2 regions of the Limosilactobacillus galli genome follow, and region 2 is predicted to be linked to the other one. Evidence: predicted binding sites of a transcription regulator. Region 2 holds the regulator's gene; the other holds the start of a gene.
The links. The regulator HrcA, encoded in region 2, represses chaperone genes, less so after heat shock. The targets are predictions, from matches to a motif close to TTAGCACTCNNNNNNNNNGAGTGCTAA.
Positions count from the first base shown of each region.

Region 1: the regulator HrcA is predicted to act here: its motif matches at 2,623-2,649, upstream of groES (co-chaperone GroES).

Region 1 is NZ_CANCWK010000014.1:1,575-5,998, forward strand. It holds gene QOS10_RS04365 (APC family permease) at 1-216, opposite strand, end outside; gene groL (chaperonin GroEL) at 606-2,237, opposite strand; gene groES (co-chaperone GroES) at 2,301-2,585, opposite strand; gene QOS10_RS04380 (redox-sensing transcriptional repressor Rex) at 2,785-3,426, opposite strand; gene QOS10_RS04385 (ABC transporter ATP-binding protein) at 3,663-4,424, shown strand, end outside.
Region 2 is NZ_CANCWK010000005.1:48,174-52,597, reverse strand. It holds gene dnaK (molecular chaperone DnaK) at 1-496, opposite strand, end outside; gene grpE (nucleotide exchange factor GrpE) at 534-1,115, opposite strand; gene hrcA (heat-inducible transcriptional repressor HrcA) at 1,128-2,177, opposite strand; gene QOS10_RS02250 (hypothetical protein) at 2,311-2,682, shown strand; gene QOS10_RS02245 (NAD(P)-dependent oxidoreductase) at 2,751-3,170, opposite strand; gene QOS10_RS02240 (GNAT family N-acetyltransferase) at 3,167-3,622, opposite strand; gene QOS10_RS02235 (MarR family winged helix-turn-helix transcriptional regulator) at 3,606-4,061, opposite strand; gene QOS10_RS02230 (cadmium resistance transporter) at 4,208-4,424, shown strand, end outside.

The DNA.
Region 1 (4,424 bases), on a different contig from region 2:
GCCCCCGCTCTCGGGAAACATTGCTCCCAGTTCAACATAGGTCAGGGCAATGCTGATGATGATCACGGCCCCGAGAATCCAGGAAATGATGGCGGCCGGACCGGCAACCTTTGCGGCGGTCCCGGCACCAAACAGCCAGCCGGAGCCGATCAAGGAGTTCAGCGCCAGCATGATTCCCGAAAAGAGACTTATCTTCTGTACTTTTAATTTATTCATCGTTACTCCCCTCTGCCAAGGTATTTTAAGTAATACATATTCTACTTTACCACATCGCAGTCGCCGCGCGTTGCTAAAATGATTGGCTGAAAATAATATTCCCCGGGAAATATTTCTCGCCACAAGGGCCAATAGCAAAAAGGGGCTGTGACATAAGTCCCCAAAAATAAGCGGAGTTAGATGAAATCTTCGGATTTCATTTAACTCCGTTTTCCTTTAAAATTAGTAAAGGAAGAAAACCATTCAGAATTTCTTTGGAAATTCCGCATGGTTCTTTTATTTCAAGGGACTTTTGTCACAGCCCTCAATAGCAAAAAAATAACCATGAAGGAAATTCCCTCATGGTTATTTTTTTACTTTAATATATCTCAGTTATTCAGCTGGGCAGATTACATCATGCCGCCCATGCCGGCGCCACCTTGTGGAGCAGCAGGAGCGTTGTTCTTGCTGTCATCTGGCTTGTCAGCAACAACTGCTTCAGTGGTGAGCAGCAGTGCTGATACAGAAGCGGCGTTTTGCAGAGCAGAACGGGTAACCTTGGTTGGGTCAACGATTCCGGCCTTAACCATGTCTTCGAACTTGCCGTCAGCTGCGTTGTAACCAATACCAGGCTTTTCGCTCTTCAATTGGTTAACAATGACGGAGCCTTCAACACCGGCGTTTTCAGCGATTTGACGTACAGGTGCTTCCAGGGCGTCCTTAACGATGTTAACACCAGTAGCTTCGTCGCCAGTAGCTTCAACGTCGTCCAGAGCAGGCAGAACGTTAACTAATGCCGTACCACCACCAGGAACGAATCCTTCTTGGACAGCAGCCCGGGTAGCGTTCAGGGCATCTTCAATCCGGTACTTCTTTTCCTTCATTTCAGTTTCGGTAGCAGCACCAACCCGAACAACGGCAACACCGCCAGAAAGCTTTGCCAGACGTTCTTGGAGCTTCTCCTTGTCAAAGTCAGAAGTTGCCTTGGAGATAGCTTGCTTGATTTGGTCAACCCGTTCAGCAATGGCTTCCTTAGCACCGGCACCGTCAACGATCGTGGTGGAGTCCTTCGTAACCGTTACCTTGTTAGCTTGACCAAGTTGTTCAACCGTAGCATCCTTCAGGTTCATGCCCAGGTCGTCAGAAATGACGGTACCACCAGTCAATACGGCGATGTCTTGGAGTTGAGCCTTACGACGGTCACCGAAGCCAGGGGCCTTAACAGCAACCACGTTGAAGGTACCACGAATCTTGTTCAGAACAAGGGTTGGCAGAGCTTCACCAGTGATGTCATCAGCGATGATCAACAGAGCCCGGCCTTCCTGAACAACACTTTGCAGCAATGGCAGAATGTCTTGGATGTTGCTGATCTTCTTGTCAGTGATCAGGATGTATGGGTTGTCGAGGTCGGCTTCCATCTTGTCGTTGTCAGTTACCATGTATTGTGACATGTAACCACGGTCAAAGCTCATCCCTTCAACAACGTCAACACTAGTGTCAACACCACGGGAGTCTTCCAAAGTGATAACCCCATCGTTGCCAACCTTTTCCATAGCGTCGGCGATCAGCTTACCAACTTCCTTGTTGTCAGCAGAAATGGAAGCAATTTGGGCAATGTCATCCTTGGTCTTAACGTCGTGTGACATCTTCTTCAATGCTTCAACAGCGGCCCGGGTAGCCTTGTCGATCCCACGACGGATACCAACGGGGTTAGCACCGGCAGTAACGTTCTTCATCCCGGCGTTAACAATTGCTTGCGTCAAAACAGTGGCAGTCGTCGTACCGTCACCGGCAATGTCGTTGGTCTTGGAAGCAACTTCGGAAACCAGCTTAGCACCCATGTTTTCAAAGTGGTTTTCCAATTCAATGCTCTTAGCAATCGTAACCCCATCGTTAGTGATGGTTGGGTTGCCGTAGCTTTGTTCAAGGACAACGTTGCGACCCTTAGGACCCATCGTCGTCTTAACAGTGTCAGCTAACTTGTCAACACCACGGAGCATTTCGTTCCGTGCATCTTCAGAAAACTTAATTTCCTTTGCCATTTATTGTCACCTCATTAAATGAAAGTAATGATTTTTAACGTTTGATTTCTTAATTGGTTAAGCTTAGTCGATTACCGCAACTAAGTCCTTTTCGTGGACAACCAGGTACTTTTCACCGTTGTATTCCACTTCGTTGCCGGCGTACTTGTCAAAGAGTACCCGGTCACCTTCCTTAACAGCTGGAGTAAGCTTTTGTCCGTTGTCTAAGGTCCGTCCTTCACCAACAGCAATAACCTTTCCAGTAGTTGGCTTTTCCTTCACATTGGAAGCAAGGACAATCCCACCAACCGTCTTTTCTTCTTCAGTCTCAGCCTTAAGAACAACGCGATCTCCTAATGGTTTTAACACGTTAATCCCTCCATCTTGTTAAAATTAGTTTGTCATTTTAGCACTCAGTGTTCCTAAGTGCTAACCACATTTATTACTATAACATCTTTTTACTGAATTGCAACAAGAAAGTTTGACCAACTTTGACTATTTTTTATTCTTCATTTATTTAAAACGAAAACGAGCCGAAAAGGCATGCGTCTTTCTGGCTCATTTATCATTACTTATTATCTTCTGAGTAGTTCTTGATGAAGTAGATCAAGGTCTGCAGTTCGTTTGTCAGATCAATGTTTTGGACCTGAACATCCTTCGGCACGGACAGCCGCACGGGCGTGAAGTTCAGGATCCCCTTCACACCAGCCTCCACCAGCTGGTCGGTGACCTTCTGGGCCTTGTCACCTGGCACCGTCAGGATAACGACATCGATCTGCTGCTCCTTGAGCTGGGTCGTCATCTCTTCAGCTGGATAGATCGGGATACCGCTTTTGACCGTATTGGCGAATTCCGGCTTCGTGTCGAAGGCCGCACTGATCCGCAGGTTAGTGTCCTGGTGGAAGTTGTAGTTCAAAAGGGCGCTCCCCAGACTACCGACACCGACGAGGGCCACGCTGACCAGGGAGTCCTGGTGCAGGATTCCCTTGAAGAACTTCAAGAGGTTGGCAACATCGTAACCGTAACCCCGCTTCCCTAGTTCACCGAAGTAAGAGAAGTCCCGCCGAATAGTGGCGGAGTCGACCTGGACGGCTTCAGATAATTCCGTGGATGAAACCCGCTGCTTGTTGGCGCTCAGCAGCACCGTCAGGTAACGGTAATAGATTGGCAACCGCCGGGCAGTAGCGCGTGGAATCTTTTTGCTTAGCATACATATTCCTCCTAATATTACTTTAACAATTGCTTGTTTTAACGCTCACGCTTATTATTGAGCAAATTATTAATTTCAATTTTTCAATGCTTGTGAAGTTCACATTACAATATATTCTAGCAACTTTACCTGTTTTTGTGAACCAATATACAATAAAAATCTCATTTTTTATAATTTAACCAAAATCTGCTAAAATGGAAAATGATTTAACAACAATTATCAATGAGGTTTCGTTTATGATACTTTTACAAACCAATGACGTCATGCGCCGTTTTGGGGCTGACGTCTTATTTCACAATATTGATCTCCAGATCCAGGACCACGGACGGACGGCCCTCGTCGGTCGGAACGGGGCCGGGAAGACGACCCTACTGAAGATGATCGCTGGGATCACCCAGCCGGATGAGGGAACCATCAGCAAGGTCAAGGACCTGACCATCGGCTACCTGGCCCAGGATCAGGGGCTTGATAGTCAAAATAACATCTGGGCAGAGCTCGACCTGGTCTTTGCGCCCCTCCACGAGATGGAGAAGGAAATCCACCAGTTAGAGGACCAGCTCGGCGACCTTGATTCAGATAGCGACCAGTACCAGCAAATGCTTAACAAGTATGACCGGCTCCAGGATGAATATAAGAAGCAAGGCGGCTTTGAATACGAATCCCGGATGCGGGGAATCCTGCACGGCTTCGGCTTTGGTGAGGAATACTACGACACCCCCGTCGATGCCCTCTCCGGTGGTCAGAAAACTAAGCTGGCGCTCGCCAAGATCCTTCTGCAGGAACCCAACCTCTTGATCCTAGACGAACCGACCAACCACCTCGACATGAACGTCCTGGCCTGGCTCGAAGACTACCTCAAGAGTTACCGGGGCGCCCTGCTCGTTGTCTCCCACGACCGTTACTTCCTCGACCACGTCGTCAAGGATGTCTATGACCTCGACAACCGGACCCTGACCCACTACACAGGCAACTACACCCAGTTCGTTGCCCACAAGCAG
Region 2 (4,424 bases):
TTTCATCCTTGTCCTTCTTGTCCAGGCCGTAAGCCAGGGAAGAAGCAGTCGGTTCGTTGATGATCCGTTTAACATCCAAGCCCGCAATCTTACCGGCATCCTTAGTGGCTTGCCGTTGAGCGTCGTTGAAGTATGCAGGTACCGTGATAACGGCCTTGTCAACCGTGTCACCGATGTAGTCTTCGGCGTACTTCTTCAGGTATTGCAGGATCATTGCGGAGATTTCTTGTGGAGTGTACTTCTTGCCGTCCACTTCAACCGTGTAGCCGGCCTCACCCATGTGACTCTTGATAGAAGAAATCGTGTTAGGGTTCGTGATTGCTTGTCGCTTAGCAACTTCACCAACTTGGGTTTCGCCGTTCTTGAATGAAACAACGGATGGCGTTGTCCGGCTCCCTTCTGGGTTAGTGATAATCTTTGGTTCGTTACCTTCCATAACGGCAACGGCGGAGTTAGTAGTACCTAAGTCAATACCAATAATCTTATTGCTTGCCATAGTTTTATTCCCTCTTTTTTATAAAATTAAATCTTAGTTATTGTGCCACAACAACCATTGCTGGCCGTAAAACACGATCCTTAAGCTGGTAACCAGCTTGCAGAACCTGGACAACCGTGTCGGCCTGCTGTCCATCCTTGACCGGAACGGTTTGGACCGCCTGGTGAAGGGTTGGATCAAATGGCTTGCCCTCGGCTTCGATCTCGGTAATACCGTGGTCAGTCAAGGCGTTGATCAGGTGGTCATGAACCATCTGAATGCCCTTCTTCAATTGCTTGCCATTCTCGTCGGTGACCTCAATCGTCAATGCGCGCTTGAGGTTGTCCAGGACTGGTAAGACGGACTTGGCCAGGTCTTGACCATCGTACTTCAGAAGTTGGGCCTGTTCCTTCTTGAAACGGGTCGTCATGTTTTGAATTTCGGCCTCGGCACGAAGGTACTTGTCATCCTTCTCATCCAGTTGCTGCTTAAGGTCCTTGATTTGGGCTTTTAATTCATCAACCTGACTGGTTGCTGATTCTTTTTTATCTTTATCATCTTTTTTAGGTGCCTGCTGAGCAGTTTTCTTTGCCTGGTCTTCAGACTGCTGAGCCTGCTTTTCATTCTTCTTTTCTGCCAATTAACTCGCCTCCTATGAATCATAGTAATGCCGATAAAAGTCCAAGAGACGCTTGGCCAGTTCCTGACGAAAGGCATTTACTAGCCCAATCGTCCGGGAGTACGGCATCCTGGTCGGCCCCAGCACGGCAATGATTCCCTTGCCATACTGGTCAACATCATAGGTTGCCGTAATCAAACTGTAGTTATCGAGCACCTTGTCTTTTGAAATCTCGGATCCGATGCGAACGTTGACCCCGTCACCGGCTTTACCGGTATCGAGCAGGTGTGAAAGCTCATCATCATGATCCAACAGACGATACATGGTCTGCAACGCCTGCGGGTCCCGGGTATTCGAGAAATCCAACAGGTTTAATCGGCCGCCGATAAAGAACTGCTCGCGAGCAGCCTTTGATACGACGTTGTCAAAGAGATCCAGGAAGCCATCCGCACTGTGCATGTAGTGCATGATCCGTAACGGAATATCGTCATTCAGCCGTCTCATAACATCGGCCAATGGTAGCCCAACCAGCTGGTCATTGATCATCCGGATCACGGCCTGCAAGGCATCCAAGTCGAGGTTGCGCGGCAGCGTAAATGCCTGACTCTCAACATCCCCGCTATCCGTTACCAGAATGGCAATAACTTTATGGTTGCCAAGCGGTACGAGGCGAAAACCGCTGAGCCGGACATCCGCCTGCTCAGGCTTAAGGGTAAACGCCGTGTACGAGGTAAGATTTGATAAAATATCAGCCGAGTGCGAGATGATCTCATCAATCTTTTGGAAACTCGTACCTAGCGAGTTTTGAATAACAACCAGGTCATTGTCCGTCACCGCCTTTGGGTCCAGGAGGTGGTCAACGTAGTAACGGTAGCCCTTCTTGGAAGGAAGCCGGCCGGATGAAGAATGCTCCTTCAAGATCAAGCCCGCCTTTTCCAGGACGGCCATCTCGTTACGCACCGTCGCAGAACTCACCTTAAATGGCAAGTCCTCCGCCAGATGCCGTGACCCCACCGGTTGACCAGTCGACGTGTATTGACGTACAATCGCTTGCAGGATCTTGTTTTGACGCTGTGTTAGCATTTTTATCACTTCCCCTTTTAGCACTCTTTAGGGTCAAGTGCTAAACACACTGTATAATATACCAATCAGGGCCTTAAAAGTCAAGAAATGTCAAAATAATTGTCAAAATAATTTGTAAGGAGATTTTCTAGCAATGAGTAACGATGATCACCGCTATATTCAGCCCCATAACGCGAAGGAGGCCATGGAGGTCATCCAGCGGCTCTTCAACAAATACCGCAATGCCCCGCTGACGAACGAGCTGCTCGCCTACCACAATAACCTGGTTTACCGGCTGCAATCAGACATCAAGGAGGCTGCGCAAAAAGAGGGCAACCCGGACCGGCTCAAGGAGATCGACCAGATGACCGACATCATGCGGTCCTGGACCAACCTCAGGCTGACTGGCCACCCCTTTAACGGTAAGATGCGCCACTTCCGTCTGATCACGGATGATGGGCCCAAGTTCAAGCGTCGGGTCCACAAGATCCACCAGGGCGGCGGCCACCGGGCAAGTCGCCACTAATATTATTACTAAATCAAATTACGCCTACCCAGCAGAAAACTCTGAGTAGGCGTATTTTCATATCATCACTATGTCAAACTGACTAGCCGTTGCTGCAATGTCTCAACAACATCCCCGACCAACACCGGCTTAAATTTCCGTGAGAAGATCCCTAGGAACTTCAGCAAGGGCACGTTACGCGTCATCTTATCTTTGCGTCCGGCACCATACACTAGGGTCGGTTCAACGTAGGCCAACGGAACCGAACTCTCCTGAAGGTATGCGATGAGTTCCTTTTTCACCGTGGTAAACTTCTTTGGGCCCAGGATTCCACCGATGAAGCCCGTCGCCTTCGCATGCCGCTTTTCCGCCACGGCCCGCGTCACGTGAGCGGGCTGCTGGTTCAGTTTGATAAACTCCTGGGGGTCATTGCTCGGTGCCCCCACGAAATCCACGATGTAATCGATCGTATCCGGAATTGCATCAAGGACGGCCTGCTCATCGGTCACATCGGCCTTAGTCCTTCGTGAACCATCACCACGTGCGGCGTAGACTCGAAGGTGAAAGTACCGCCCTTGCTGGTAAAGCCGAACTTCTGATAGAAGCCCTCCACCTGCTTCTGGAACTCAATCTCGATCGGCTTGCCGGGAAAATTATCCCTGATCGTCTCCATGACCCTGCTGAGTAACTGGCGGCCAACACCCCGGCCTCGGATCTTGCTGCTGGTGACCACCCGGCCAAAGGAAACCTTAGCCCCGTCATCAATCGGGTAAACCCGTGCATAGGCCACCACATCCCCGTCGTCATCCTGGTCAAAGATGTGGATGGCCTGGGGATCCCGAGTATCGACCTCTTGGTAGACCCGGTCCTGGCCCACCACGAAGGTTGCCGTTCGCAGGTAATAAATCTGGTACAGTTCTGCAGTTGTCAGCTCCGCAAATCGCTTAACCTTCCATGTCATTTTCATCGTTTCCTCCAAAAAGCAGTGTGTTTATTTCCATCACGTCATTAAAGATCTTTTCCTGCTGGCCGACAGAAAGGCTTGCTAGTAGCCCGGCCACCTGCTGATTTGAACGGTCGTTTACCTGCTCGAAGATCTCCTGGCCGTGTGCCGTTAGCTGGAGTTCCACGGATCGCATGTCCTGCTTTGACCGCTTCTTAGAGAGGATTCCCTTTTTCTCCAGCTGTTTAATGATCCGACTGGTATAACTTTTGTCCAGGCCGAGACACTTAGAAAGCATCATCGGGGTCACCGGCGCATTCTCGGCGATTTCAATCAGCACCCGTCCCTCCGGATAGGTCATATCCATGTCGAAGGTGTGCTTGTTTAGGATCCCAAGTGCCTGGGTGTACTGGCGGTTAAACCGTCTGATCATGTTTATCTGTTGTGTCGATAGCATTGTTGGACCTCCCTCGTGCATATACATCATCAAAGATAGTGGCTAAAGTCCACTATCTTCAAAATAAATCAGTTGTGATTTCCAGTTTACATATACCAAATTCGATATATAGTATATATCGAATTAGATATATTGGAGGCATTCATATGAACTGGTGGGTTATTATTGCAACCTTCATCGCCGTTAACCTGGACTTTTTCTTCATCCTATTGCTATTACTAAGAAGGTTTAAGCTGCGTGACGTTATCCTCGGCTACCTGCTGGGGGTCCTCATCCTCGTGGCGGCCAGTTACTTTGCCGGACAAATTCTGGCAATGTTTCTTCCCGAGTGGCTACTGGGAGTCCTGGGGATTTTGCCAATCT